DNA from 3 places in the Kribbella sp. NPDC026596 genome. Region 3 is predicted to be linked to each of the others. Evidence: riboswitches for the same ligand, from Rfam matches in the RefSeq annotation. Region 3 holds a riboswitch; each other region holds the start of a gene.
The links. Region 3 has a riboswitch for ZMP and ZTP ahead of AB0E63_RS02945 (tetrahydrofolate dehydrogenase/cyclohydrolase catalytic domain-containing protein). Riboswitches for the same ligand answer to the same signal wherever they lie in the genome.

Region 1 (9,728 bases), on a different contig from region 3:
GACGTGCACGCAGTCCTTGAACTTGCACTGCTCGGCCAGTGCCGTGACGTCCGGCAACGCGGCCGCCAGGCCCTCCCCTGACTCCTGCAGACCGACCCCCCGCAGCCCAGGCGTGTCGATGACGACCCCACCCTGCGGGAGGGCGATCAGCTCGCGGCGCACCGACGTATGGCGGCCCTTGCCGTCTTCACGGATGTCCTGCACGTCCAGCAGTTCCACGCCGGCCAGTGCGTTGACCAGCGACGACTTACCGGCGCCACTCGACCCCAGCAGAGCCATAGTCGCGTTGTCATCCAGCAGTGACCGCACAGAGTCCATCCCGAAGCCGGTCGTCGCACTGCACACCAGTACGTCGGCACCCGGCGCGGCGACCGCCACATCCTCGGCAATCGCCTCGGCGTCCCCGACGAGGTCGGACTTGGTCAGTACGACGACAGGACGCGCACCGCTCTCCCACGCCAGCGCGAGGAAGCGTTCGATCCGGCCGATGTTCGGCTCGGGCACCAGACCCACGACGATCGCGATCACGTCGACGTTGGCCGCGAGTACCTGGCCTCGTGACGACCCGCCGACCTCCGCGCGGACGATCGCCGTACGGCGTGGTGCGACGGACTCCAGTGTGATCCGGTCGTCCGGCCAGAACCGCAGTACGACCCAATCCCCGGTACACGGGCCGGCCTGCGGGTCACTCGCCATCGCGGCGAGCAGTGCACCGGACCAGGTCGCGCGGACCGGTCCGTCCTCGGTGAGTACCGTCGCCAGGCCCCTGTCGACCCGGGCGACGCGTCCCGGGACGAGGTCATCCGGAACGGACTGCAGGTACTCAGCCGTGGAGCCGTCGAGCCCGAGTGCCTGGAGTGTTGCTGACATGCGGCGAACCTTTCAGAGGGTCCGGCCGCGAGATCAGCTCAGCGGACGGACGGTGTGGGAGACAGCGGCCCGGTGGGCCCGTTGGTAGCTCACGGCGGGTGCCTCCCTTCCAGTCCGGCGGTCCTGATCGAGGACCGCTTGTCGCGATGCCGTCAGCGTAGGTCGTCGCTGTCGCTCTGCGCACCGGATTTTCCGACCGAGGCGGGCTTCCGCTCCGCGCCGGAGCCCGACGCGGGCTTCCGCTCCGCGCCGGAGCCCGACGCAGGCTTCCGCTCGGGGCGGGCTTCCGGGGTGGGCTTCCGCTCCGGGCCGGGCTCGGCTTTGCCGTCCGGCGAAGCGCCGATGATCTTCGCGGGGTCGGGCCCGAGCGCCTCGATCTTGCGGGCCGCCTCGGCCTCCGGCCGCTCGTCCTGCTCCACCGGGGTCAGCGTGTGCTCGTGGTGCCGCTCCGGCTCGGCCTTCATCACCGGCTCGACCTCGTCCTCGGCCGCCGCCTTGACCTCCGCCACCCGCACCTTGTGCGGCCACAGCCGGTCGACGACCGCGTTCAGCGCCGCCCCGATCAGTACGGCGATCGCCGTCATGTACAACCACATCAGTACGGCGATGGGCGCGGCCAGCGGACCGTAGATCGACGTCCCACCGACTGTGCTCTGCAGGATCCAGCGGAGCACGAAGCTGCCGAGGATCCAGATCGACAGCGCCAGGAACGACCCCGGCAGGTCTGACACCCACGGAGTCCGCACCGGCACCGACAGGTGGTACAGGGTGTTCAAGAAGCCCGCGGACAGGATCGTCACGACGGGCCAGTACAGCTGGTTCAGGAAGTCGAGCCGGTGCGGGAGCAGTGCGTCGACCGCGTCCGGGCCGGCCAGCACCAGCGGCAGCACGATCACACCGATGACGAGGGCCGCGCAGTACAGGCTGAAGGACAGCGCCCGGGTCCGGACGATGCCGCGCTTGCCGCCCATCCCGTACATGATCGTGATGGTGTCGACGAACACGTTCAGCGCGCGGCTGCCGGACCACAGCGCGAGCACGAAACCGATCGAGATGACGTCCGGCCGGCCGCCGTTCAGGACCTGGTTCAGGGTCGGCACGATCACGCTCTGGACCGAGTCGTCGGTCAGCGCCCGGGCCGCCAGCTGGGCGATCTGCTGCTTGATGTCGTCGATCGTCTCGACCTCGAAGTACCGGCTGGCGATATAGCCCAGACTTCCGGCCAGCCCGAAGATCAGTGGCGGCAGCGAGAGGATCGCGAAGAACGCCCCCTCGGCCGCGAGTCCGGTGACCCGGTAGCGCAGGCAGACACCGACGGTCTGGGTGAGCAGCTTCCAGATCGTCGCGGGGATCTTGCGGACCCATGCCAATGCGAGGGAGCTCCCACCCCTGGGTCCTGCCCCTGAACGTGCCATACCGCTTACCGTACTGACATGGCGGACCCATTCGCGGTAACGAACCAGGCTCCCCCACTGCAAGGGGTGAACTTCTTCACGCGCGACACGGCGCTCGGTGACGCTCTGCGCCCGTACGCCGGTCTGGCCGACGATCCCGGTCTGGCCCGGATCGGCGCGGTCGCGGGCTCCGAAGAGGCCCTCGCGCAGGCCCTCCCGGCCAACCAGCACCCACCGGTCCTGCGCACCCACGACCGCTACGGGAACCGGATCGACGAGGTCGAGTTCCACCCGTCCTGGCACTGGCTGATGGAGCGCGCGGTCGGGTTCGGGCTGCAGGCCGCGCCGTGGACGAGCGAGTCGCCGTCGCCGCACCTGACCCGGGCCGCCGGGTTCTACGTCTGGTCCCAGGTCGAGCCGGGGCATGGTTGCCCGATCTCGATGACGTACGCCGCGGTCCCCGCGCTCAGGGCGGACGAGCGGCTGGCGAAGGAGTGGATCCCGCAGCTCGCCTCGACGTCGTACGACGTACGCCGGTTGCCGGCCGCGGAGAAGTCCGGGGTCCTCGCGGGGATGGGGATGACCGAGAAGCAGGGTGGCTCGGACGTCCGGGCGAACCTGACCACCGCGACACCGGCCGGGGACGACGGTGAGTACCAGCTGAACGGGCACAAGTGGTTCTGCTCGGCGCCGCAGGTCGACCTCTTCCTGGTACTCGCGCAGGCGCCGGACGGGCTGAGTTGCTTCGTCGTGCCGCGGGTGCTTGCCGATGGCAACCGGAACACGTTCGCGCTGCAGCGGCTGAAGGACAAGCTCGGGAACCGCTCGAACGCGTCCAGCGAGGTCGAGTTCCACAACACCATCGGCTACCGCCTCGGCGACGAGGGCGCGGGTGTCCGCACCATCATCGAAATGGTCGCCGCAACCAGACTCGACTGTGTATTGGGCTCGGCGGCTCTCCAAAGACGCGCCCTGGTCGAGGCCCTCTGGCACACCCGCCACCGCTCGGCGTTCGGTGGGTTGCTCGCCGACAAGCCGGCGATGCGGAACGTCCTCGCGGACCTGGCGCTCGAGAGTGAGGCGGCGACCGCGCTGGGGATGCGTCTTGCTGCTGCTGTCGATGCCTCCCAGAACGGTGATGAACAAGCGGCCGCATTCCGGCGGATTGCGCTGCCGCTCGCGAAGTTCTGGGTTTGTAAGCGGACTCCGTTCATGGTGGCTGAGGCGTTGGAGTGTCTGGGTGGGAACGGGTTCGTGGAGGAGTCCGGGCTGCCTTTGCTGTTCCGGGAGTCGCCGTTGAACTCGATCTGGGAAGGCTCCGGCAACGTCAACGCTCTCGACGTACTGCGAGCCCTCAGGAGGCCTGAGTCGCTGGAGGCTTGGCTGCTCGAGGTGGGCGCGGCGCGGGGTGCCGATCAGCGCCTCGACGCGGCCGTGAACGACGTACTGCAAGCGCTTGCTGACGCAGCGGACGCCGAAGCAGGAGCCCGTCGGCTGGCGGCGCGGATGGCCCTGTGCCTGCAGGCGTCACTGCTCGTGCGGCACTCGACGCCCGAGGTCGCGGACGCGTTCGTCGCGTCGCGGCTGGCCAACGACTGGGGCGGTGTGTTCGGGACGCTCCCGCGGACGACACCGTTCCCGCTGATCATCGAGCGCGCGATAGGGTGACCGCGTCGCGACTGGCGCGCTGAGGTGGAGAACCACCGGGGAGCGAAAACCGTCGGCACCGTGCGCCTGGGTGCCTTCGACCCACTGCAACCGCAGGAGAGACAACGATGACTCAACCCTTCGATGCCGCCGCCGCATCGGCCGCGTACCGCAACGCGCTCGAGGTGATCGGCGCTGTGGAACCGACCATCGCCGGTGCGATCAAGGCCGAACTGGCCGACCAGCGATCCTCGCTGAAGCTGATCGCGAGCGAGAACTACGCCTCCCCCGCCACCTTGCTGACGATGGGCAACTGGCTCTCGGACAAGTACGCCGAGGGCACCATCGGGCACCGTTTCTACGCCGGCTGCCAGAACGTCGACACCGTCGAGCAGACCGCGGCCGACCACGCGACGGCTCTGTTCGGCGCGCCGCACGCCTACGTCCAGCCGCATTCCGGCATCGACGCGAACCTGGTCGCCTTCTGGGCGATCCTGGCCCAGCGGATCGAGTCCCCGGCGCTGGCCGAGGTCGGCGCCAAGCACGTCAACGACCTGTCCGACGAGGACTGGACCAAGCTCCGCAAGGCGCTCGGCGACCAGAAGATGCTCGGCATGTCGCTGGACGCCGGCGGTCACCTGACCCACGGCTTCCGGCCGAACATCTCCGGCAAGATGTTCAACCAGCACTCCTACGGCACCGACCCGGCCACCGGGCTGCTCGACTACGACGAGGTGGCGCGGAAGGCTCGCGAGTTCAAGCCGCTGATCCTGATCGCCGGCTACTCGGCGTACCCGCGGAGGATCAACTTCGCGAAGATGCGCGAGATCGCCGACGAGGTCGGTGCGACGCTGATGGTCGACATGGCCCACTTCGCCGGTCTGGTCGCGGGCAAGGTTTTCACCGGCGACTTCGACCCGATCCCGCACGCGCACGTCACCACGACCACCACGCACAAGTCGCTGCGTGGTCCCCGCGGCGGCATGGTGCTCTGCCAGCCCGAGTACGCCGACTCCGTCGACCGTGGTTGCCCGATGGTGCTGGGCGGCCCGCTCGGCCAGACGATGGCCGCGAAGGCGGTCGCGCTGGCCGAGGCCCGGCAGCCTTCGTTCCAGGTGTACGCGCAGGCGGTGGCTGACAACGCGGTCACGCTGGCCGAGGGCCTGATGAAGCGGGGCGTGAAGCTGGTGACGGACGGTACGGAGAACCACCTGGTCCTGCTCGACGTCTCGTCGTACGGCATCACCGGGCGCCAGGCCGAGTCCGCGCTGCTCGACGCCGGCATCGTGACCAACCGGAACGCCGTACCGCGCGACCCGAACGGCGCCTGGTACACCTCGGGCGTCCGGATCGGCACACCGGCGCTGACCACGCGCGGCTTCGGCGCCGACGAGTTCGACCGGGTCGCCGAGCTGATCGTCGACGTGCTCTCCTCGACCACGCCGACGACGACGTCCGCCGGTGCGCCGTCCAAGGCGAAGTACGTGCTCGCCGACGGCGTCGCGGACAAGACCCGGGCGGCCTCGGCCGAGATGCTCGACAAGCACCCGCTGTACCCGGGCCTCGAGCTCAGCTGAGTTCCACGGCGCCCGCTCCCACGCTCGTGGGAGCGGGCGTTTTCCGTTGCGGCATCAGTACGGCGCCCAGCACCGCGCCGGCGACCGCGACCGCTGCCGAGACCCACACGGTCGTGTTCAGGCTGATCATGGACGCGTCCCGAACATCGGCCAGCCCGGTGAGCCAGACGTGGTTGCGACCGAATCCGGCAATGGCGGTATCCACTTAGTGGCTCGGTGTTCAGCCAGTCCTCCGGCAAGCCGCGTTCCGCTGCCATCTCGCGCGCCCCGTCCACAGCGACCCCGTCGCGCGTGACGGGGTCGATGTCCTGGGTGCGGCGCGGGTCGCCGCCCGAGGTGACCGCGATCGCAGCCCCTCCGACGATGAAGACCGACGCGGAGACGCCGCGCCTGTTCAGCCGAAGGTCAAGCTCAGCAAGGAGGTCGATGATCTCGCCGGCTGTGAACTCGAAGCGTGGCTCGTTCATGCGGTGATCAGTCGCCGTCCCGAACACTACGTTCATCACACCGCCGCTGTCACAGGCCGGACTCACACCAGCGCACGCCCAACAGGCCGGCTATGACGTCCTGTACGCCGCGCAGCCAGCACGAAGTCACCATCCGAGCCGAAATCTCCCGCCTACGTTGCGTCGCCGGCGCCCTCGTCTCCACACACCCCTACCGCGTCGCCGAAGGCGTCGACCTCCAGGTCGTGGGGGCGAGTCTCATTCAGAGCGGCCGAATGCCTTGACCTCTGCAGCTTCCTCTGGCGTCAGCTCGCGAGGCACCTCGCCTTGCTCCAGCTTCTGGCTCTGCACCCGATGCCGGATGTGATCCACGATCTCGGGGTTTGCGAGCGTGGACACGTCTCCGACGTCGGTGAAGTTCGAGATCCCGGCGATCACTCGCCGCATGATCTTCCCCGAACGCGTCTTCGGCATGTCGCTGACGATCCAGATGTTCTTGGGCCTGGCGATCTTGCCGATCTCGCGGACGATCGCATCGGACACTTTGTTCTCGATGTCCTTGCTCGGCTCGAATCCCGGCTTGAGCGCGACGTACATCTCGACCGCTCGGCCGCGGACCTCATCGATCACGGGTACGGCGGCGGCCTCGGCGATCTCGGTCACGGTCAGGCACGCCGATTCGAGCTCCTTCGTGCCCAGCCTGTGCCCGGCCACGTTGATCACATCGTCGACCCGGCCGAGGATACGGAAGTACCCGTCGGCTGCCTGTACGGCGCCGTCGCCGGCGAAATACGGCCAGTCACGCCAGTCCTTGCTCTCGGGATCGCGGCAATACTTCTGGTAGTAGATCTCTACGAACCGTTCGGGCTGGCCCCAGATGGTCTGGAAGATCCCCGGCCACGGGTTGTGGATGCAGATGTTGCCGGCCCGGTCACTGCCCGCCTCGACCTCGTTGCCGTCCTCGTCGTAGATCACCGGATAGATACCGAGCACGCCGGGCCCACAGCTGCCAGGCTTCATCGGCTGCAGCGCGGGCAGAGTGCTCCCGAGGAATCCCCCGTTCTCGGTCTGCCACCACGTGTCGACGATCACCGCCTCCCCCTTGCCCGCGACCTCGTAGTACCAGCGCCACACCTCGGGCTCGATCGGCTCCCCCACCGTGGTCATGTGCTTGAGGTGGTAGTCGTACTTGCCCGGTTCGTCCGGCCCGAGCTTGCGCAGCATCCGGATCGTGGTCGGAGCGGTGTGCAAGATGTTCACGCCGAGCCGCTCGGCGATCCGCCACACCCGACCGGCGTCCGGGTACGTCGGAACTCCCTCGTACATCACGCTCGTCGTCCCGAGCGCCAACGGACCGTAGACGATGTACGAATGCCCCGTGATCCAGCCGATGTCCGCCGCACACCAGTAGGTGTCCTCGGGATGGATGTCCTGGTAGTACTTCGACGTACCGGCAACGTAGGCCAGATAGCCGCCCGTCGAATGCTGGCATCCCTTCGGGCGCCCGGTCGTACCGCTCGTGTACATCAGGAAGAGCGGAGCCTCGGCAGGCATCGAGACCGGGTCGACCACCGCGCCGCTGAATTCGCCCAACAGCTCGTCGACGAAGAAGTCACGGCCGGCGACCATCGGGGTCTGTGACGCATACTCGCCGGGGTGGCGCCTCCAGACCAGGACCTTGTCCACCTCGTGGCCGAGTTCGTGGGCGGCCGCGACCGCCTCGTCGGCCTTCACCTTGTGATCGACCAATTCGCCATTGCGGTAGTAGCCGTCCATCGTGACCAGGATGTTGCTCCCGGAATCGGCGACGCGGCCGCCGCACGCCGTACCGCTGAAGCCGCCGAACACCTCGGAGTGGATGACGCCGAGCCGGGCGCAAGCCAGCATGGACACCGGTAGCTCCGGAACCATCGGCAGGTGGAAGGTCACCCGGTCACCGGTCCGCACGCCGCAGAAGTCGCGCAACAACGCGGCGAACTCGTTGATTCTCCGGTACAGCTCCTGGTAGGTGATCGCCTTCGTTTCCTCGGATTCCGGTTCGGGAACCCAGATGATGGCCGCCTTGTTGCGGCTGGTCGTCAAGTGCCGGTCGACGCAGTTGTAGCACGCGTTCAGGCGGCCACCGACGAACCACCTCCAGAACGGCGGATTGCCGGTGTCCAGCGTGGTCTGCCAATAGGAGTCCCAGGAGAGCAGATCGGCGTACTCCTTGAAACAGTCCGGGAAGTGCTGTTCGCCGAACCGCTCGATGATGTCCGGGTCGGCCGCGTTCGCCTGGCCGATGAACCTGGCCGGCGGGTGGTAGTACTCCTCCTCCCGCCAGTGAACGGCGATCTGTGCCTCGGACACCTGATCGTCTGGTCGTGCGGTCATTGCTCACCTCCGATGGAAGATGGCCTGGTCGTCGTCCAGCAACTGGGCGCACACGCCGAATTCATGCAACCTCGCGGCGGCCTCAGCCTGGTGGCTGAACGCCACGGCATCTCCCCGGGCGATCGACTCCCAGCAGATCCGATCGGCAAGCGCGATCGCGCGAGTTGTCACTGAGCTCAACCAGGTCGGTGGCAGTGTTTCCGCCTCGCGGCGCAGCGCAAAGACGTCCTGCGCGGAGCCCTCGTCCGTGGCCACCGATCGCAGCTGCGCCAGGAGCAGCGACAACTCACCGGCAACGTACTGCTGAGTCATCACCATCGCCACCCACCAAAACCCGTAACACTTCAGCGTATCCCCGCCCGGACTCAGCGGGTCAGGTCGCGGTGGGTGAACTGCGCGACAGCTGCCAGCAGGGCGATCAGCGAGATGGCCGCGAGGACCAGAAGGTCGCCTCCGGGCGCGGTACCGGCGAGGAGGTCGATGGGCCGGAAGTAGTGGAACGGCGAGGCGAATCGCAGGCCGCTGATGCTGTCGATGAGCAGGGCGATGAAGTTCATGAAGAACCCGGCGACGACGATGCCGACAGTGATCCCGATTGCGCGTCCGCGCAGGCTCGTCGAGGCCGACACGAGTATGCCGAGCATGGCGACGCCCACGAACAGCAACCACGAGCCGGTGAAGGCGCGGATCACAGCGGCGATCGGCACCTCCGCCACCTCGCCGATCGTCTGCCGGGCGATCAGTACGCCGGCCAGACCTCCCACCTCGGCAGCCGTCACCGCCACGACCGAGGCCAAGGCCTTGGCGAGCAGGAACCGCACACGACCAACCGGCCGGGTGAGCACGAGATCGATGGTGCCGCGTTCGACCTCCGTGGCCACAGATCCCGCGGCAACCAGCAGGGCTGACGAGGTGAGCAGCGAGAGCATGACGGGGTGGGTCATGCCGGCGCTCAGCCACCCGTCGGCGTGGAAGAAGTCGGCAGAGCCTCCGAGGAACGCTGTCATCGCCTTGGGCGGCGATTGGAAGAACGGTACGTTCGGCGCCCCCTTGGTGAACGACGACGAGGCGAACAACACCAGGTAGAAGAAGGCGCCCACGCCGAGGCTCAGGATGCCGAGAATACCGCGCACCTGCCGCAACGACTGCCGGAGCACGACGAGGCTCATCGTGTTCGCCCTTCGCCGGGCTCTCCATAGATCTCGAAGAACGTTTCGGCGAGATGCTCCGGCTCGCAGACGAACTCCTGCACCGCGAGCGTTCCGAGCCGTCGCATCAGCGGCTCCATGTCGCCGCGGAACTCGAACCGGTGAAGCAAGCCGTCGCTCGCCAACCCCGAGATTCCAGCGATCGCGAGTTCACCGGCACCGAGCGGGTGCTTCAGCACCAGGGTGCAGTGGTGCACCCGCTCACCGGTGAGA
Region 2 (9,728 bases), on a different contig from region 3:
CGATGATCCGCGGGCCGGACACGTAGTCGCCGTACTCGGCGGTGTCGGAGACCGACCAGCGCTGCTTGGCGATGCCGCCTTCGTAGATCAGGTCGACGATCAGCTTGAGCTCGTGCAGGCACTCGAAGTACGCGACCTCGGGCTGGTAGCCGGCCTCGGTCAGCACCTCGAACCCGTTCTGGATCAGCGCGGAGACGCCACCACAGAGGACGGCCTGCTCACCGAACAGGTCGGTCTCGGTCTCCTCGGTGAAGGTGGTCTTGATCCCGCCGGCCCGCAGGCCACCGATGCCCTTGGCGTACGAGAGCGCCAGGTCCCACGCCTTGCCGGTGGCGTCCTGCTCGACCGCTACCAGCACGGGTACGCCGCGACCCTCGGTGTACTCACGGCGGACCAGGTGGCCCGGGCCCTTCGGGGCGACCATGAACACGTCCACACCGGCCGGCGGCTTGATGTAGCCGAACCGGATGTTGAAGCCGTGACCGAAGACGAGCGCGTCGCCGTCGACCAGGTTCGGCTCGATGGCCTCGGTGTAGAGCTTGCGCTGGGCCGGGTCCGGCGCGAGGACGACGATGACGTCGGCCTCCTCGACCGCCTCGGCCGGGGTGAGGACCCGCAGGCCCTGGGCCTCGGCCTTGGCCCGGCTCTTCGAGCCCTCGGGCAGGCCGACCCGGACGTCGACGCCGGAGTCACGCAGCGACAGCGCGTGGGCGTGGCCCTGGGAGCCGTAGCCGAGCACGGCCACGTGGCGGCCCTGGATCACCGACAGGTCGGCGTTGTCGTCGTAGAACATTTCTGCTGCCACTGGGGCTCTTCTCCTCGGATTCTGTGTGTTGTCGGTACGGCGTTCAGGCGTGGCGGGCCGGTGCCACGGGTCGGCCCGGCGGTGGTGCCGGGACCGGGTGGTGCGCTCGGTCGGCGGGTTGCGCCTGCACGTTCGGGGTGCCCGAGGCGACATGCGGCGGTGGCACCGGGACCGGCCGCAGGGTGCGGTCGGAGATGGAGCGACTGCCCCGGCCGATCGCCACCATGCCGGACTGCACCAGCTCGCGGACGCCGAAGGGTTCCAGCACCCGGAGCATGGCCTCGAGTTTCTCGGGATTGCCGGTCGCCTCGATCGTGATCGCGTCCGGAGCCACGTCCACCACCTTCGCACGGAACAGCTGGACGGTTTCCAGCACCTGTCCCCTGGTCAGGGTGTCGGCCTTGACCTTCACCAGCAGCAATTCCCGCTGAACGGTCTGGCTGGGCTCGAGCTCGACGATCTTGATCACGTTCACCAGCTTGTTGAGCTGCTTGGTGATCTGCTCCAAAGGCTGCTCGTCCACGCTGACCGCGATGGTCATCCGGGAAACCTCGGGGTGCTCGGTCGGACCGACCGCGAGGGAGTCGATGTTGAACCCCCGGCGCGAGATCAGCGCCGCGACGCGGGCCAGCACACCATGCTTGTTCTCGACCAAGATCGACAATGTGTGCTTGCTCATCAGAGTTCCTCGCTGTCCCACTTGGGCGCCATGTCGCGGGCGATCTGGATGTCGTCGTTGCTGGTGCCGGCCGCGACCATCGGCCAGACCATCGCGTCGCGGTGCACGACGAAGTCGACCACGACCGGCTGGTCGGTGACCGACATCGCCTTGTCGATGGTGGCGTCGACCGAATCCTTGTCGGAGCAGCGCAGCCCGACGCCGCCCATCGCCTCGGCCAGCTTGGCGAAGTCCGGGATCTGGGTCGAGTGCAGGTCGGTGTTGGAGTAGCGCTTGTCGTAGAACAGCGTCTGCCACTGCCGGACCATTCCCAGCGACTGGTTGTTGATCACGGCGACCTTGATCGGGATGCCCTCGAGCGCGCAGGTGACCAGCTCCTGGTTGGTCATCTGGAAGCAGCCGTCACCGTCGATCGCCCACACGGTCTTGTCCGGGCGCGCGACCTTGGCTCCCATCGCGGCCGGCACGGCGTACCCCATGGTGCCGAGGCCGCCGGAGTTCAGCCAGTGGCCCGGCTTCTCGAACGGCAGGTAGTGCGCGGCCCACATCTGGTGCTGGCCGACGCCCGCGGTGTAGACGGCGTCCGGGCCGGCGATCTTGCCGATCCGCTCGATCACGTACTGCGGGGACAGCGTGCCGTCCTCGGGTTCGTCGTACGCGACCGGGTACTTGGCGCGGACCGCCTCCAACTGGTGCCGCCAGGCGTCGTACGACGGGGTCCGGCCGGCGTTCGCGATCTCGGTGCGCATTGCGGCGACCAGGTCGGTGATGACCTCCTTGCAGTCACCGACGATCGGCACGTCGGCGGCGCGGTTCTTGCCGATCTCGGCCGGGTCGATGTCGGCGTGGATGACCTTCGCGTCAGGGGCGAACGAGTCGAGGCGGCCGGTCACCCGGTCGTCGAAGCGGGCACCGAGACAAATCAGGAGATCAGACCTCTGGAGGGCGCCGACGGCGGACACCGTGCCGTGCATACCTGGCATGCCGAAGTGCAACTCGTGGGTGTCGGGCAGCGCGCCGCGGGCCATCAGCGTGGTGACCACGGGGATGCCGAGGAGTTCCGCGAGCTCCTTCAACTCGGCGGTGGCCCGGGCCCGGATCACGCCGCCGCCGACGTACAGCACCGGCTTCTCGGCGGCCGCGATCAGCCGGGCCGCCTCGCGCACCTGCTTGGGGTGCGGGCGGGTCACCGGCCGGTAGCCGGGCAGCGAGAGCTCGGTCGGCCACTGGAAGTCGACCTTGGCCTGCATCGCGTCCTTGGTCACGTCGACGAGCACCGGGCCGGGCCGGCCGGTGGAGGCGATGTGGAACGCCTCGGCCACCGTGGTGGCGATGTCGTTCGGGTCGTTGACCAGGAAGTTGTGCTTGGTGATCGGCATCGTGATGCCGCGGATGTCGGCCTCCTGGAAGGCGTCCGTACCGATCGCGGCGCTGGCGACCTGCCCGGTGATCGCGACCAGCGGGACCGAGTCCATGTACGCGTCGGCGATCGGCGTCACCAGGTTCGTCGCGCCGGGGCCGGAGGTCGCCATACACACGCCGGTCTTGCCGGACGCGGAGGCATACCCCTGGGCGGCGTGGCCGGCGCCCTGCTCGTGACGTACCAGGATGTGGCGGATCTGGGTCGAGTCGAGCATCGGGTCGTACGCCGGGAGGATCGCGCCACCCGGAATGCCGAAGACGGTGTCCACTCCGGCATGTTCCAGTGCACGGATCAGAGCCTGTGCCCCGGTCAGCTGCTCACTCATGAGTGCCTTCCCTATGTCCTGTCACGATTTGACTGTCGCGACCGATCCATCCTCGCTTGTGGTTGTCTTCAGGTCTTCTCTGGGTCTCAGATAGTCGCCCTGGCAACAAAAAACCCCTTCCGCCGGTTGGCTGAAGGGGCGCGCTCGACTCGGTGGTCGCGTCAGTCGGCGCGCCGCACAAGTACGAGGAGAATCGATCGCATGTAGGCATTATTCGCCTCCGGCCCGCGACCGGGTCAAGTTCAGCACCAAGCTGTCTCATTTGATGAGATGACTGTCTTTAGATGCAGACCGCACCTTCGGAGGCCGAACGGACCAGGCGGGTGTACTTGCCGAGGACCCCCTTGGTGATCGCCGGGGCCTTCGGGGTCCAGCCCTGCTTGCGGCGTTCGAGTTCCTCTTCGGTGACGTGGAGATCGAGGGTCCGGTTCTTCACGTCGAGGGTGATCCGGTCGCCGTCCCGGACGAACGCGATCGGGCCGCCGTCGACCGCTTCGGGGGCCACGTGTCCCACGCAGAGTCCCGTCGTACCGCCGGAGAAGCGGCCGTCGGTGAGGAGCAGGACGTCCTTGCCGAGGCCCGCGCCCTTGATCGCGCCGGTCACCGCGAGCATCTCGCGCATGCCGGGGCCGCCCTTGGGGCCTTCGTACCGGATCACGACGACGTCGCCGGGGTTCAACTCGGGGACTGCGTCCATCGCGGCGCGTTCGCCGTCGAAGACTCGCGCCGTACCCTCGAACACGTCCGAGTCGAAGCCGGCGCTCTTCACCACCGCGCCCTCCGGCGCGAGCGAGCCGTGCAGGATCGTGATGCCGCCGGTGCCGTGGATCGGCTTGTCGAGCGCGCGGATGATCGTGCCGTCGACGTCGGGCGGTGCGATGTCGGCGAGGTTCTCGGCCATCGTCTTGCCGGTGACCGTCAGGCAGTCGCCGTGCAGCAGGCCGGCGTCGAGGAGTGCCCGCATGACCACCGGGATACCGCCGACGCGGTCGACGTCGGTCATCACGTAGCGGCCGAACGGTTTCAGGTCGCCGAGGTGCGGGACCCGGTCGCCGATCCGGTTGAAGTCGGCCAGCGTCAGGTCGACCTCGGCCTCGCGGGCGATCGCGAGCAGATGCAGTACGGCGTTCGTCGAGCCGCCGAGCGCCATCACGACGGCGATGGCGTTCTCGAAGGCCTCCTTGGTGAGGATCTGGCGGGCCGTGATCCCCTTCCGCAGCAGGCCGACCGCGGCCTCGCCGGACTTGCGGGCGTAGCCATCGCGGCGACGGTCGACCGCGGGCGGGGCGGCCGAGCCCGGCAGCGACATCCCGAGTGCTTCGGCGGAAGCGGCCATCGTGTTGGCGGTGTACATCCCGCCGCAGGCGCCCTCACCGGGGCAGATCGCGCGCTCGACCGCGTCGACCTCGTCCTGGGTGATCAGGCCGCGAACACACGCGCCGACCGCCTCGAACGCGTCGATGATCGTGACGTCCTTGTCGCCGAGCTTGCCCGGCATGATCGACCCGGCGTACAGGAACACCGACGCCAGGTCGAGCCGGGCCGCGGCCATCAGCATGCCGGGCAGCGACTTGTCGCAACCGGCCAGCAGCACCGAGCCGTCGAGTCGCTCGGCCTCCATCACGGTCTCGACCGAGTCGGCGATGATCTCGCGGCTGACGAGTGAGTAGTGCATGCCGACGTGGCCCATCGAGATGCCGTCGGACACGCTGATCGTGCCGAACTCGAGCGGATAGCCGCCGGCCGCGTGCACGCCTTCCTTGACCGCCTTCGCGAGCCGGTCCAGGGACAGGTTGCACGGGGTGATCTCGTTCCAGCTCGAGGCGACCCCGACCTGCGGCTTCGCCCAGTCGTCGTCCCCCATCCCCACCGCCCGGAGCATCCCTCGGCTGGCGGTGGCTTCCAGGCCATCGGTCACTGTCCGGCTACGAGGCTTCACATCGACCATGCCGCTCACTCTATTCGGTTGCCTACGCTGTGCCAGGTGAACCGACTCGAGGCTTACATCGACGGATGGCGGCGGCATGACATCCCGGCCGTGCTGGAGACGTTGACCGACGACTGCGTTGTGATCGAGTGCTACGGACCTGTCTATCGCGGCCGAGCGCGGGTCGAGCAGTGGATGAAGGCTTGGTTCGGAGCCGGCGGGACGGTCGACGGGTGGCAGATCACCTCGTCGGCGACCGCAGGTGAGGTGCTGGTCGTCGAGTGGCATTTCGAGTGCACGTGGAAGGGCTCGCCGGGGGCGTTCGACGGCTCGACTGTCGCGCGGCTCGACGGGGATCGGATCGTGTATCTGCGTGAGTACGCGACCACCGCACCGCTCTACGACTGGACCGGCAGCTGGCGGGACTAGGCTGGGATCACCGCGACTGGCGAGGGTGGAGTACCACCGGGGAGCGGAATCAACCAGCAAGGCGTCGTCCGCCTGGGCGCCTCCGATCTCGGAGGTGCTTGATGCGTTATGGGATGAATCCACATCAGACCGCGGACATGGTGGCGACTGGGCCGCGCGCTCCGTTCACGGTGGTCTCTGGCCAGCCGTCGTACATCAACGTGCTGGATGCGCTCACCGGGTGGCAGCTCGTGCGCGAGGGTGCGGAGGCGTTCGGGATGCCGGCGGCTGCGTCGTACAAGCATGTGTCGCCGGCTGGGGCGGCGTTGGGCTCGTCGGTGAGCGCGGCCTATCTCCGCGCTCGCGATCCCGATCCGAAGTCGTCGTACGGCGACTTTGTCGCGGTCTCGCATCCGGTCGACGCGGAGCTCGCCGGGGTGCTCAAGCGCGTCGTGTCGGACGGGATCATCGCGCCTGGGTACGACGAAGGCGTGGTCGGGACCTTGGCGGCGAAGAAGCGTGGGAGCTTCCTGGTGCTGGAGGCCGACCCGGCGTTCGAGCCGCCGGCGGCGGAGGTCCGCGAGTTCTACGGACTGCGGCTGACGCAGCGGCGGGACGACGTACCGCTGACTCGTGAGCTGCTGGATCCGGCGGTGCCGGAGGCCGCGGGGCGGGACTTGGTGCTGGGGTTGATCGTCGCCCGTTACACCCAGTCGAACACTGTGGTGATGGTGAAGGACGGCATGACGATTGGCGTCGGTGCCGGGCAGCAGTCGCGCGTGGACTGCACACGACTGGCCGGCGAGAAGGCTCAGGCGTGGTGGGCCCGGCACTCGACGGAACCGTTGACCGGCGTCTCGATGGCGTCCGACGGCGCGCTTCCGTTCGTCGACAACATCGAGGAAGCGCACCGGCACGGCGTCACGCACATCGCCGAGCCCGGCGGCTCGATCCGGTCGGACGAGGTCGCGGCGGCGTGCGCCGAGCGTGGGATCAGCTGGTCACCGACCGGCGTACGCCTGTTTCGTCACTAGACCGGGGAGGTCTCGCGGGGCTTGGCTTCGGGGGCCGGACCGCCTTCGAGTTGGATGTCCGGGACGATCCGGTCGAGCCACTTCGGCAGCCACCAGGCCCGGTCGCCGAGCAGCGTCATCACCGACGGGACGAGGATCATCCGGACGATGCTGGCGTCGATCAGGACCGCGACGGCCATGCCGACCGCGAGCATCTTCACGGTCGGGTCGTCGTCGAGGACGAAGCTCAGGAACACCACGATCATGATCGCCGCCGCGGTCGTGATCACCCGGGCCGTCGCGCCGATCCCGATGGCCACGGCGCGATGGCTGTCCTTCGTCACCAGCCAGGCCTCGTGGACGCGGGACAGCAGGAAGACCTCGTAGTCCATCGACAGCCCGAACACGATCGCGAACATCAGCATCGGGACGAACGACGGGATCGGCACCTTCTCGTCGATGCCGACCAGGGAGGATCCCCAGCCCCACTGGAAGACCGCGACGATCACGCCGTACGCGGCGCCGACCGACAGCAGGTTGAGGACCGCGGCCTTGACCCCGATCAGCAGCGAGCGGAAGGCGACCGTGAGCAGCAGGAAGGCCAGCAGGACGACCGCGCCGATCAGCCACAGCATCCGGCCGGCCACCTTCTCGGTGAAGTCGACGTACCCGGCGGTGGTGCCGACGACGTACGTGGGCTCGTTCTGCCCCGCGAGTACGTCGTCGCGGATCCGGTTGACCAGATCCTCGGTGTCCGCCGACGACGGCGAGGTGGTCGGAATGACGGTGATGATCGCCGTCGTACCGGCTTGGTTCGTGCTCGCGGGCTGTACGGCCGCAACGCCGGGGGTCTTCTGCAGCGTGGAGGTGAGTCCGGTCAGCAGGGTCTGGTTGTCGCTCGCGCTGCCGGACGGGAGCTGTACGACGACCGTCAGCGGACCGTTGGCGCCCGGTCCGAACCCTTGCGCGACCAGGTCGTACGCCTTCCGGCTCGAGTCCCCGGCCGGATCGGTGCCCGCATCGAGCTGGCCCAGATTCATCGAGAACAGCGGGATGGCGAGAATCAGCAGCACCAGGGTGGCGACGATGCCGTACGGCCAGGGCCGGTCGCTCACCTTGCGTCCCCACCGGGCGAAGGCGCTCTGCTCGTGCTTGAGATCGCGCCGCTCGCGCTCGTCGGCTCGGTGCTCCGCGACGGCCTGCTCGTCCGGGAGTCCGGCCTCGAGCTCGCGCTCCTCGGCCAGGTGGTGGCGGTCCTTCCGGTTCAGGACAAGGAGCTTCGCCAGGCCGAGCAGGGCCGGAATGAGCGTCAGGGCGGCGAGGACGGTGAACGCGACGACGATGGCCGACGAGAGACCGAGGGCACCGACGAACGGTACGCCGGAGACGTAGAGGCCGAGGATCGCGATGACGACCGTCCCGCCCGCGACCAGGATCGCCGCGCCGGACGTCGACTCGGCGCGGCCGACCGATTGCTCGACGCCCATGCCGTCGTCCAGCTGTTCGCGATGGCGCGACACCAGGAACAAGCCGTAGTCGATCGCCACGCCGAGGCCGAGCAGGGTGGCGACAGTCGGCGCCGAGACCGGGAAGTCCTTCACGGCCGCGAGCAGGCCGAGGATTGCCAAACCGCCGCCCACGCTGAAGACCGCGGCGACCAGCGGCAGTCCCGAAGCCACGATCGAGCGGAACATCAAGAACAGCAACAGCAACGCGAGCGCGAGGCCGATCGCCTCCGAGAGCGCATCGTCGGCCTGTTTGCCGATCTGGCCCGCGCCGCCACCGAACTCGACCTGGAGCCCGGCGGACCGGGCCGGCTGGACCGCGGCGTTCAGCGAGTCGAGGTAGCTCTTGTCGAGCGAGGCCGGCACCACGGAGAACGAGACCGGTGCGTTGACGATCGTCCCGTCCTTGGAGATGTACGCCGTCTGGTTGGTCGCGAGCGGGTCGGTGGCCGAGACGACGTCGGGCAGTTTGCCGACATCGGCCATCGTGGTCTTGACCGCGTCGGCCTGCGCGGACACCGTTCCGGACGTCGAGTGGAAGACGATCGAGCCCGAGTAGCCGCCTGCCTTGGCGAAGTCCTTGTTCAGCAGGTTCAGACCGGCCGAGGACTCGCTGCCCGGCACCGTGTAGTTGTTGACGTAGGTGCCGCCGAAGGCCGACCGGAGCACGAACAGCCCGACGACCAGAACCAGCCAGCCCGCGATCACGAACCAGTGATGGCGAGCGGCCCCCCGGCCGAGCCGATCGAGAAACGCATGCATGAAGGCGCCCCCTCCGCCAGGCGCCCCCCAGGCGACGGCCGAGCCGTCGGCTCCTCCGCCCGACAGTAAGCCGGGCCTGACCCCGTCACAACCCTTCGATCCCGGTGCACGCCCTCCGCCACCGGCCCATCGCACTCAGTTGCCAACGGCCCTCAAACGTTTGCCCAACCCCCTGTCCTCACAGGCGAACCCGCCCGGACCGCACCGTCTCCCGGACGGCCTCCGCCGTACTCGCGGCGTCCAACCGGCTGGTGTCGAGCGCGTGCGGCGGGCGGGCCGCGGCTGCGGCGACGAGTGCGGCCACGGTCGTCTTGCCCGAGCCGGGTGCACCGGTCAGGAGAAGTACTTCGCTCATGCCGCCGAACGCTAACCAAGCGCGCCGGCAAACTGCAGTCTTTTCTTTTCGCCGGTCGTCAGCCGCCGGCGACGCTGGGAAGGATGAGGAGCTCGTCGCCGTCGGTCAGCTTGGTGTCCAGGCCGTTCAGGTCGCGGATGTTGTCGTTGCCCAGGTAGATGTTGACGTGCCGGCGAAGGCCGCCTTGTTCGTCGGTCAGTCGGCGCCGCAGGACGGGTTCCAGGGCGGCGAAGACCTCGCCGACCGTGGTGCCGTCGACCTCCACCCGATCGGCTCCGGACGCGAACGGCTGGAGCACGGTCGGCAGGCGGACGGCGATCATCCGACCACCGCGGCGCGAACCGTGAGTACGTCGGGCAGGTGGCGCGCGACCTCGACCCAGGTGTCGCCCGCGTCCGCACTGGCGTAGACGCAGCCGTCGCGGGTGCCGACGTACACACCGGCCGGGTCGGCCGTGTCCGTGGTGAGGGCGTCGCGCAGGACCGGTACGTACGACACGTCCGGCAGGCCCGTGGTCAGTGGCTCC
Region 3 (9,728 bases):
GAACCTGCGGATCGCCGGCGTCCGGCTGGCCGACATGCGGGGGTACTCCTACGACCGGCGCGACGTCACCGGCCGGGCGCTGGCCAACGCGTACGCGCAGACCCTCGGCGCGATCTTCTCCTCCGGCGGTGAGAAGCCGCTCGAGGTGGAGATCCTGGTCGCCGAGATCGGCGCCAGCGCGGCCGAGGACCAGATCTACCGGCTCACCTACGACGGCTCGATCGCGGACGTCCGCGGGTACGCCGTGATGGGCGGGCCGGCCGAGACGGTCGCGGACTATGTCGGCGAGCACTTCAAGGAGGGCATCTCGCTGGCCGGGGCGCTGCGGCTGGCCGTGGATGCGCTCGGCCACGACAGCGGCGAGGTCCGGCAGCTGACCTCGGACCAGATCGAGGTCGCCGTTCTGGACCGGACCCGGACGCAGGTGCGCAAGTTCAAGCGGATCTCCGTGGAGACCCTCGAGCGCATCCTGTCCGAGTCCCGCCCGGACTCCGAGCCGGCCAAGCCGACCGAGGACGCCCCGGTGGCCGGGGAGACCACGACGGCCGCGGCCGACGAGGCACCGGTCGCCCCGCCGGATGACGACGCACCCGTCGCTCCACCGGAGGAGCCCGGCGGCGACAACCGGCCGCTGTGAGCAAGCAGATCGATGGCGCAGCCGCCGCGGACTCCGTGGCGGCTGCGCTGTCTCGTCCCGGTGACCCGCAGCCGTGGGAGTTGCTGGGAGAAGAGCCGGGGTTTCACCGGTTCCTGACGGTGAACCTGCGGCGCTACCGGATGCCGGACGGGCGCGAGGTCGAGTGGGACGTGTTCGGCCCGAAGTCGGCGGACGGGATCACCTCGGGCATCACCGTGCTGCCGCTGACCTCCGACGGCCGCATCGTCACCATCCGGATGTTCCGCGCGGGACCCGACCGGATCGTCACGAACCTGCCCGGCGGACTGGTCGAGCCGGGGGAGGACCCGGCGCTGGCCGGCGCCCGGGAGCTCGAGGAAGAGACCGGGTACACCTGCGAGTCGCTCGACCTGGTCGGCTGGCAGTGGTCGTCGGCGTCCTCGACCTCTCGCAAATACGTCGCGATCGCCCGCGGCTGCCGTCCGGACGGGAAGCAGGCACTGGACGAGACCGAGGACTGCGTCCCGGTCGAGCTGACTGTGGATGCTTTCCGCGCGGAACTCCGGACACCGGGCGCGATGACGGGGATCGACGCGGCCTATCTCGCCCTCGATCATGCAGGGCTTCTCTAGGAGCAGTCATGACACCTGAGCCTCAGCAGACCACCCGCCGCGATGACGGGTTCGATCTCGGTGACACCGTCGCGCTGGTGCACGGCCCGGCCACCGATGCCGACGCCGAGCGCGTCGTCCGCGAAACGCTCACGAAGGCCGGCGTACGCACCATCTCCGACGGGCCGGCGGAGGTGACTGTCTGGCTCGGCGGGAGCGCGAGCACGCTCGAGCAGCTCGGTGTCGCGCCGGCCGGTTTGCTGCCGGCCGAGGGGTACGTCGTGGCCGTCGGCGCTCAGCAGGTCGTGCTCGACGGGGTCGATGCCCGCGGCATCTACTACGCCGCGCAGACCTTCGCACAGCTTGTCCAGGGCAACCATGTGGACGGCGTCGAGATCCGCGACTGGCCGACGATGCGGTACCGCGGGTCGATCGAAGGCTTCTACGGTACGCCGTGGTCGCACGCGGACCGGCTCGATCACCTGGACTACCTCGGCGCGCACCGGATGAACACCTACGAGTACGCCCCGAAGGACGACCCGTACCACCGCGAGCAGTGGCGCGACCCGTACCCGGCGGACAAGCTGGCCGAGCTCGGCGAGCTGATCGATCGCGCCCGGCGGAACAAGGTCGACTTCACCTTCGCGCTCTCGCCGGGCCTGTCGATGCGCTACACCGACGACGCCGACTTCCGGGCGTTGATCGCGAAGTTCGAGGCGCTGTACGCGCTGGGTGCGCGGGCGTTCAACGTGGCCCTGGACGACATCGAGTACGAGACATGGCACAGCGCCGACGACGAGGAGAGGTACGCCCCCGGCGGCGGTGGGGCAGGGCTCGCGCAGAGCGAGCTGCTGAACCGGATCCAGCGCGAGTGGGTCGAGACCAAGGCGGACCTCGCGCCGCTGCAGATGGTCCCGACCGAGTACTACAACGTCGACGAGACGCCGTACAAGCAGGCGCTGCGAGAGCAGATGGACGGTGCGGTGGTCGTGCACTGGACCGGTATCGGCGTCGTACCGGAGGCGATCACCAGCGCCCAGGCGGCTGAGGCGAAGGCGGTGTTCGGGCACGACATCCTGATCTGGGACAACTACCCGGTCAACGATTACGCGGCCGGGCGGATCCTGCTCGCGGCGTACAGCGGCCGCGAGCCGGGCCTCGCGGACCACGTCGTCGGCGTGATCTCGAACCCGATGAACCAGGCCGGGGCCAGCAAGCTCGCCCTCTACTCGTTCGCGGAGTTCGGCTGGAACCCGGCGACGTACGACGAGCAGGCGTCCTGGCACCGCGCGATCGCGGAAACGGCCGGGGGAGACGCCGAGACGATCGCGGCGCTCGAGATCTTCGCCGACCTCACCACCTACGACGGGAAGCTTCATCTCGCGAACGCCCCGGCGCTGACCGCGAAGACCGCCGCGTTCTGGCGGACCTGGGATGCGGGTGACCTGGCCGGCGCGATCGCGGACCTCGAGCCGTACCTCGAAGCGATCGAGAACGCTCCGGGTCAGATTCGCCAGGGCGTGATCGACCCGGCGTTCGCCGACGAGGCGGATGCCTGGCTCGACGCGGCCTTCTACTGGGGTCAGGCGCTGCGCCAGGCCCTTCGCGTCCTCGAAGCCGGCGCCGAAGGCAACAGCTCGGACGTCGCCACCGGCCGGGACCAGATCAACCACCTGGTCACGCAGGCCGAGGAGATCCGTGACATCCGGCTCCCGCACTCCAAGACCCACCCACGCATCGGCGACGGCGTTGCCGACACCTTCATCAGCCGGGTGACCGACTCGGTATCCTGAGCGATGGACCGCGACTGGCGTTGAGGTGGAAGACCACCGGGGAACGGTCTGCCGGAGATCCGGCTGCGCCGCGCGCCTGGGCATCTGACCTGTAGTCGACGCCCGAAGGAGCGCGCCATGACCGCTGAACTGATGATCGGGACCCACCTCGCCGCCGAGATGGTGGCGAAGGCGGCCGAGCGAGCCCGCGAACTGCGGGAGCGGACGGGCGTGCAGCCGTGTCTGGCGACCGTACTGGTGGGGGACGACGCCGCGTCGGCGACGTACGTGCGGATGAAGCAGAACCGGTCGAAGAAGGCCGGGATCGCGTCGCGGAGCGTCGTACTGCCCGCGGAGACGACGACCGAGGAGTTGGTCGCCGAGGTGACCAAGCTGTCCCAGGACCCCGAGGTGCACGGGATCCTGCTGCAGCACCCGGTGCCGGCACAGATCGACGAGCGGGCCGCGTTCGAGGCGATCGACCCGGGCAAGGACGTCGACGGCGTGACGATGCGGTCGTTCGCCGCGATGGCGTTCGGCGATCCCGGGTTCCGGTCCGCGACGCCCGGCGGGATCATGCGCCTGCTCGAGGCGTACGACGTACCGATCGCCGGAGCACACGCGGTCGTCATCGGCCGCAGCCCGATCCTCGGCAAGCCGGTCGGGATGTTGCTGCTGGCATCGAATGCGACCGTCACCTACACGCACTCGCGGACCACGGACCTGCCGGACATCGTCCGCACCGCGGACATCGTGATCGCCGCGGTCGGCAAGCCGAACTTCGTCCGCGGCGACTGGCTCAAGCCGGGCGCGGTCGTGGTCGACGCCGGGTACAACGAGGGCAACGTCGGTGACGTCCACTTCGAGGAGGCGGCCCAGGTCGCCCGCCTGATCACGCCGGTTCCGGGCGGTGTCGGGCCGATGACGATCGCCCTGCTGCTGGAGCAGGCCGTCGACGCCGCCGAGGCTCAGGCGGGGTGAGTCAGCGGTCGCACCCGCCGTCCTTGTCCCGGCGGGAGTGCGGCCGGGCGAGATCGTCGATGCCCTTGTAGGCGTACGGATCGGTCCCGGCCACCATCACGATGTCGCGGTAGTCGTGCTTGCCGACATGGACTCCGGATGGCACGGACTGCCAGGGGAGGAGCGACTCCGCGCTCATGTAGTGGCTGGCGAGCGCCCGGCGGAGTCCGTGCCGGCCGGTGTTCGGCAGTGATCGGTGCAGCAGGTAGCCGTTGAAGATCACCGCCGAACCCGCGGGCACCTCGACCGGGACCGCATCGCCGTCGGTGTACGGGAAGTCGAACGCCTCCACCGTGCAGTCGAAGCGGAGATCGTCCTGCTCCCGGTCGGGATAGATGACCCCGCGACGATGGGAGCCCGGTAGAACCCACAGGCAGCCGTTCTCCACGGTGGCATCGTCGAGCGCGATCCACACCGCGGTCAGCGAGCGATCCCTGGTCGGGATGAAGAACTCGTCCTGGTGCCACGCCTGGCCCGGTTTCCCCTCGGGCTTGATGAACAGCATCGACTGCATGGCCTTGACGTTCGGCCCGATCACCGCGGTCAGCGCCGCGACCACCCGTGGTGCCCGCAACGCCGCGAGCGCCACGTCGGACACCTTGTGCGGCTGGTGGATGCACAGGTACTGGCGCAGGACGTCCTCGGTCGGCTCGGCGGCCGGACCGCCGTCGATGACGCCGAGGTCACTGCGGCACAGGGCCTCGGCCGCGGCATGGAGCGCGGTGACCTGGTCGGCCGACAAGGCCTGATCCAGGACGACGAAGCCGTCCCGCCGGAACGACCCGACCAACTCGTCGGTGACCTCGGCGAAGCTGGGTACGGCGGCGACAGACTGCATCTGATGCTCCATCCGGCTTTGGCGGCGTTGACCGGCTTCACGGTCTCAGAGCCCGGCAGGCCCGGCCAATGCCGCTGGCTCGCGCATTACTATCTGTTCGTGACTTCGCGACCGCCGGTGATCAGCGTGAACTCCGTGGTCCAGGTCGCGGACTACGCGCCCGGGGCAACCTATGGCCCACGCACGCTGCCGAACTACGAACTGCTCTGGGTCCTGCACGGTTCGGCGCGGTGGCGGACCGATGTGTACGACGACGCCGGCGTCCGGCAGGCGACCGTGGAGGAGGACCTTCGCCCGGGCACGGTGGCGTTGGCTCGGCGCGGGAACCGGGACGCCTATATCTGGGACTGTGATCGCTGGTCACGCCATGCCTACGTGCACTTCCAGATCGAGGACCTCGGCGGACTTGGCGCTCCGTCGAGGTGGCCCTCGGTGCGATCGAGGTCCGATCCGGGCCTGCTGGACGGTCTGTGCGGCTATCTGCTGGATCTGGCCGGCGTCCCGTCTTCGTCGGTCCGGGGACACAGCGACCGGTTGGTGGCGACGATGCTGGAGGTCTTCGTCAGCGCTCCGGCCGGCCAGTCGAGCGAGGAGATGCCGGATGCAGTCCGGCGCTTGGTCGAGCATGTCGCGGCGGTGTGGGCCAGGAGCGGCCCGCGGATCATCTCCGTCCCGGAGTTGGCCGCCGCGGCGAACCTGTCGGCGGGACATCTGCACCGGCTCTTCCGGGAGCGGTACGGCTGCGGACCGGCGTACGCCCTGGATCTGATCCGGTTGGCCCGGGCTGCGATCGCACTCCTGCGCACCAACGCGACGATCGCGGAGATCGCGTCGGACGGCGGCTACAGCAACCCGTATCACTTCTCCCGACGCTTCTCCCTCGCGTACGGTCAGCCGCCGGGAACGTTCCGGCGTCGCCGGCAACTGTCGGATCCACTCGCACCGGTCCGGGAGGCCGGACTGCTTCCGGTGGCCCGGAGGCTGCTCGAGGCGGCCCGGAGCGGCTGACGCGATGGCACCATCCGAGACGGCTGTCCACGCTCTGACTACTCTGCCCTAGGGTTGGAGGCAGACGACTAAGGAGGCGGGTACGTGGCGGTACGGGCGATCCGGGGTGCCACCCAGCTCGACGTGGACGAGCGCGAGCATCTGCTCGAGCGGTCCGCGGAGCTGGTGAAGGCGGTCCTGGAGGCGAACGATCTGGAGAGCGAGGATCTGATCAGCATCCTGTTCACCGTCACGCCGGACCTGCACTCGGAGTTTCCGGCCGTAGCCGGCCGGCAGATCGGGCTGACCGACGTACCGCTGATGTGCATGCAGGAGATCGCCGTCCCGCACGCGCTGCCGCGGGTGGTCCGGCTGATGGTGCACACCGAGACCCCGCGGTCCCGCGAGAAAATCCAGCACGTCTACCTCCACGGCGCCGTCGCTCTCCGTCCCGACCTGACAGGCGCCCAGTGAGTGAGCTCCGTGGCCCGGTGCGGATCGTCGGTACCGGACTGATTGGTACGTCGATCGGCCTGGCGCTGGCGCGGTTGGGAGTCGTGGTCGAGCTTGTTGACGCCGACCCGGACAACGCGCTGATGGCCGAGCGGATCGGCGCGGGGTCGCGGCTGGTCCAGATCGAGCCGCAGCTCGTCGTGGTCGCCGTACCGCCGGATCATGTCGGCGCGGTGATCGCCGAGCAGCTCGAGCAGACCGACGCGGTCGTCACCGACGCCGCGAGCGTGAAGTCCAAGCCGCTCGCCGACGCGCGCAAGCTCACCGGCGACCTCAGCCGGTACGTCGGCAGCCACCCGATGGCAGGCTCCGAGCGGAACGGCCCACTCGCCGGCCGCGCGGACCTGTTCGACGGCGCGACCTGGGCGATCACCCCGCACGAGACGAGCGCACCCGAGGCGGTCGAGCTGGTCCGGCGGCTGGCCGAGGCCGCCGGGGCGCGGACGGTCGAGCTGTCGGTCGAGGACCACGACCTCGGTGTCGCGCGAGTGTCGCACCTGCCGCACCTGATGTCGGCGCTCGCCGCCGGCACGCTGGCCGACGCGCCGAGCTCGCACCTGCAGCTGTCCGGCCAGGGCGTCCGGGACGTGACCCGGATCGCGGCCGGCGACCCGAAGCTGTGGACCCAGATCGTGTCCGCGAACTCGACCGCCCTGACCGGCCTGCTGGAGCAGATCCGCGGTGAGCTCGATCGCCTACTCGTTGCCTTGGGCAAGGAAGAGGCGGCCGAGGAACTCACCTCGATCCTCGGGCTGGGGGTGTCGGGCGCGGTCCGGGTGCCGGGCAAGCACGGTACGCCGCACATTGATCTGGTCACTGTTCTGGTGACGATCCCCGACCGGCCGGGGCAGCTGGCCCGGTTGTTCGCCGACGCGGCCGAATCCGGGGCGAACGTCGAGGACCTGCGGATCGACCACAGCCCGGGGCGTCCGGTCGGTGAGGTCGAGCTGGCGGTGAAACCGGGATCGGTCGACCAGTTGGTCGACGTACTGACCGAGCGCGAGTGGGTCGTCCACCGCTGAGGTTCGCATATTGTGCCTGAGTTGTCCCCGGGCACAGGTAATCTTCGGGGCATGATCATCGCTGTGGACGGCCCGAGCGGCTCCGGCAAGTCGAGCACCGCCCGAGGCGTCGCCAGCCGGCTGGGGCTGCGCTACCTGGATACCGGAGCGACATACCGGGCGGTGACCTGGTCGGCGCTCGAGCACGGCCTCGACCTGGACGACACCGCGGCGGTCGCGCAGCGGTCCCGCGAGCTGCGGCTGGAGATCAGCACCGACCCGGAGCGGCAGTTCGTGATCGCCGACGGGACCGACGTGACGGTCGCGATCCGGGAGCCGCGGATCAGCGAGGCGGTCTCCAAGATCGCCACCAACCTGGACGTCCGCGCGGACCTGATCCCGCGGCAGCGCGCGATCATCGACGCCGCCCAGCCGACCGGCGGGATCGTGGTCGAGGGCCGCGACATCGCGACCGTGGTCGCCACCGACTCCGAGCTCAAGGTGCTGCTCACCGCCGACACCGACGCCCGGCTGGCGCGCCGCGGCGCCGAGCTGGCCACCGGGTCGGTGACCGCCGAGCAGCTCCGCGACCAGATCGTCCGCCGGGACGCCGACGACGCGACCGTCTCGGAGTTCCTGGTCGCGTCCGACGGAGCGGTCACCATCGACTCGACACACCTCTCCCTCGAGGAGGTCATCGACGTGATCAGCCGACTCGCGAAGGAGGCCGAGGCCGCCCACCTGGTCGCAGGCGACCAGGAGTCATGAGAGAGCTTTCGGCGCCTGCGCTCCTCAGTCCAGGGCAGGAGGCCCCATGACCGCGGAACTCACCGGCCACCTGGAGTTGCCCCGCACCGACGATCTGCCCCGGCTCCCGTACCGGCTCGCGGTACCGGCCCGCTGGGTCGCCAAACCGTACTTCCATCGCAAATACCGGCTCACCGTCCACCACCAGGACCTGTTCCCGCGGACCGGTCCGGTGCTGATGACGCCGAACCATCTGAGCCTGCTGGACGGCCCATTGCTCGGCGCGATCGCGCCCCGGATGCTGCACCAGCTCGGCAAGATCGAGGCCTTCGGCGGTCTCCAGGGCAAGGTCCTGCGGCGTTTCGGCCAGATTCCCGTCGACAGGTCGTCGTACGACGTCCTCGCGGTCCGGCAGTCGATCAAGGTGCTCCGCGACGGCCGCGTGCTGAACATCTACCCGGAGGGCACCCGCGGCGCCGGCGACTTCGGACGGATCCGGGTCGGAGTGGCCTATATGGCTATGGTCACGGGTGCGCCGATCCTGCCGGTGGCCCTGCTCGGGACCAGGCTGCCGCGCGGCGACGTGGAGCGCTTTCCGCCGGCCGGGAGCCGGGTGGACGTGGTCTATGGCGAGCCTTTCACGATCGACCGCGTACCCTTTCCCAGGAGGCATTCCGACGTACGCGCGGTTGCCGACCAGATCGGCGACGTGTTGCGGGCCCATGTGAGGGCGGCCGTCGCAGCCACCGGCCACCCCCTCCCGGGCGGACCAGACAAGAAGGACCCTGATGACTGACCTGCCCACCGGCTACGACTTCGCCGAGCCTACGCACGACCGGGAAGACACCGGCCCGCTGCCGGTGCTCGCGATCGTCGGCCGGCCGAACGTGGGCAAGTCCACGCTGGTGAACCGCATCATCGGCCGCCGCGAGGCGGTCGTCGAGGACACGCCGGGCGTCACCCGCGACCGCGTGTCGTACGACGCCAACTGGGCGGGCCGTGGCTTCACGGTCGTCGACACCGGCGGCTGGGATCCGGACGCGGTCGGCATGGCGGCCCTGGTCGCCGCGCAGGCCGAGGTCGCGATCAACGCGGCCGACGCGGTCCTGTTCGTGGTCGACGCCACCGTCGGCATCACGGATGCGGACGAGGCGGTCGTGCGCGTGCTGCGGAAGTCGGGCAAGCCCGTCGTGCTGGCGGCGAACAAGGTCGACGACCAGCGGGTCGAGGCCGAGGCGATGAACCTGTGGAGTCTCGGCATCGGCGAGCCGTTCCCGGTCTCCGCGATGCACGGCCGCGGCACCGGCGACATGCTGGACGCCGTCCTGGCCGCGCTGCCCGAGGCGCCGCCCGAGCGTGATCCCGAGTCCGGTGGTCCGCGCCGCGTCGCGATCGTCGGCAAGCCGAACGTCGGCAAGTCCTCCCTGCTGAACAAGGTCGCCAAAGAGGACCGCGTCGTGGTCAGCGACGTCGCGGGTACGACGGTCGACCCGGTCGACGAGCTGATCACGCTCGGCGGCAAGGAGTGGCGGTTCATCGACACCGCCGGCATCCGGCGCAAGGTGAAGAACGCGCAGGGACACGAGTACTACGCCTCCCTGCGGACCAACGCCGCGATCGAGC

Region 1: another riboswitch for ZMP and ZTP. It lies ahead of AB0E63_RS39255 (glycine hydroxymethyltransferase); the one in region 3 lies ahead of AB0E63_RS02945 (tetrahydrofolate dehydrogenase/cyclohydrolase catalytic domain-containing protein).
Region 2: another riboswitch for ZMP and ZTP. It lies ahead of AB0E63_RS36300 (5-aminoimidazole-4-carboxamide ribonucleotide transformylase); the one in region 3 lies ahead of AB0E63_RS02945 (tetrahydrofolate dehydrogenase/cyclohydrolase catalytic domain-containing protein).

The regions. Positions count from the first base shown of each region.
Region 1 covers NZ_JBEZYF010000076.1:26,340-36,067, reverse strand. The annotation lists gene rsgA (ribosome small subunit-dependent GTPase A) at 1-870, opposite strand, end outside; gene AB0E63_RS39265 (YhjD/YihY/BrkB family envelope integrity protein) at 1,023-2,285, opposite strand; gene AB0E63_RS39260 (acyl-CoA dehydrogenase family protein) at 2,304-3,932, shown strand; ZMP/ZTP riboswitch at 3,932-4,011, shown strand; gene AB0E63_RS39255 (glycine hydroxymethyltransferase) at 4,040-5,488, shown strand; gene AB0E63_RS39250 (hypothetical protein) at 5,481-5,693, opposite strand; gene acs (acetate--CoA ligase) at 6,193-8,307, opposite strand; gene AB0E63_RS39240 (hypothetical protein) at 8,311-8,619, opposite strand; gene AB0E63_RS39235 (ABC transporter permease subunit) at 8,673-9,476, opposite strand; gene AB0E63_RS39230 (ABC transporter ATP-binding protein) at 9,473-9,728, opposite strand, start outside.
Region 2 covers NZ_JBEZYF010000064.1:6,382-16,109, reverse strand. The annotation lists gene ilvC (ketol-acid reductoisomerase) at 1-793, opposite strand, end outside; partial or broken gene ilvN (acetolactate synthase small subunit) at 981-1,484, opposite strand; gene AB0E63_RS36315 (acetolactate synthase large subunit) at 1,484-3,232, opposite strand; gene ilvD (dihydroxy-acid dehydratase) at 3,513-5,180, opposite strand; gene AB0E63_RS36305 (nuclear transport factor 2 family protein) at 5,217-5,588, shown strand; ZMP/ZTP riboswitch at 5,591-5,673, shown strand; gene AB0E63_RS36300 (5-aminoimidazole-4-carboxamide ribonucleotide transformylase) at 5,690-6,601, shown strand; gene AB0E63_RS36295 (MMPL family transporter) at 6,598-8,847, opposite strand; gene AB0E63_RS36290 (AAA family ATPase) at 9,026-9,202, opposite strand; gene AB0E63_RS36285 (MoaD/ThiS family protein) at 9,261-9,524, opposite strand; gene AB0E63_RS36280 (exo-alpha-sialidase) at 9,521-9,728, opposite strand, start outside.
Region 3 covers NZ_JBEZYF010000003.1:20,315-30,042, reverse strand. The annotation lists gene prcA (proteasome subunit alpha) at 1-637, shown strand, start outside; gene AB0E63_RS02955 (NUDIX hydrolase) at 634-1,248, shown strand; gene AB0E63_RS02950 (beta-N-acetylglucosaminidase domain-containing protein) at 1,257-3,020, shown strand; ZMP/ZTP riboswitch at 3,021-3,109, shown strand; gene AB0E63_RS02945 (tetrahydrofolate dehydrogenase/cyclohydrolase catalytic domain-containing protein) at 3,138-3,980, shown strand; gene AB0E63_RS02940 (phytanoyl-CoA dioxygenase family protein) at 3,982-4,857, opposite strand; gene AB0E63_RS02935 (helix-turn-helix domain-containing protein) at 4,957-5,865, shown strand; gene aroH (chorismate mutase) at 5,950-6,318, shown strand; gene AB0E63_RS02925 (prephenate dehydrogenase) at 6,315-7,379, shown strand; gene cmk ((d)CMP kinase) at 7,431-8,126, shown strand; gene AB0E63_RS02915 (lysophospholipid acyltransferase family protein) at 8,173-8,901, shown strand; gene der (ribosome biogenesis GTPase Der) at 8,894-9,728, shown strand, end outside.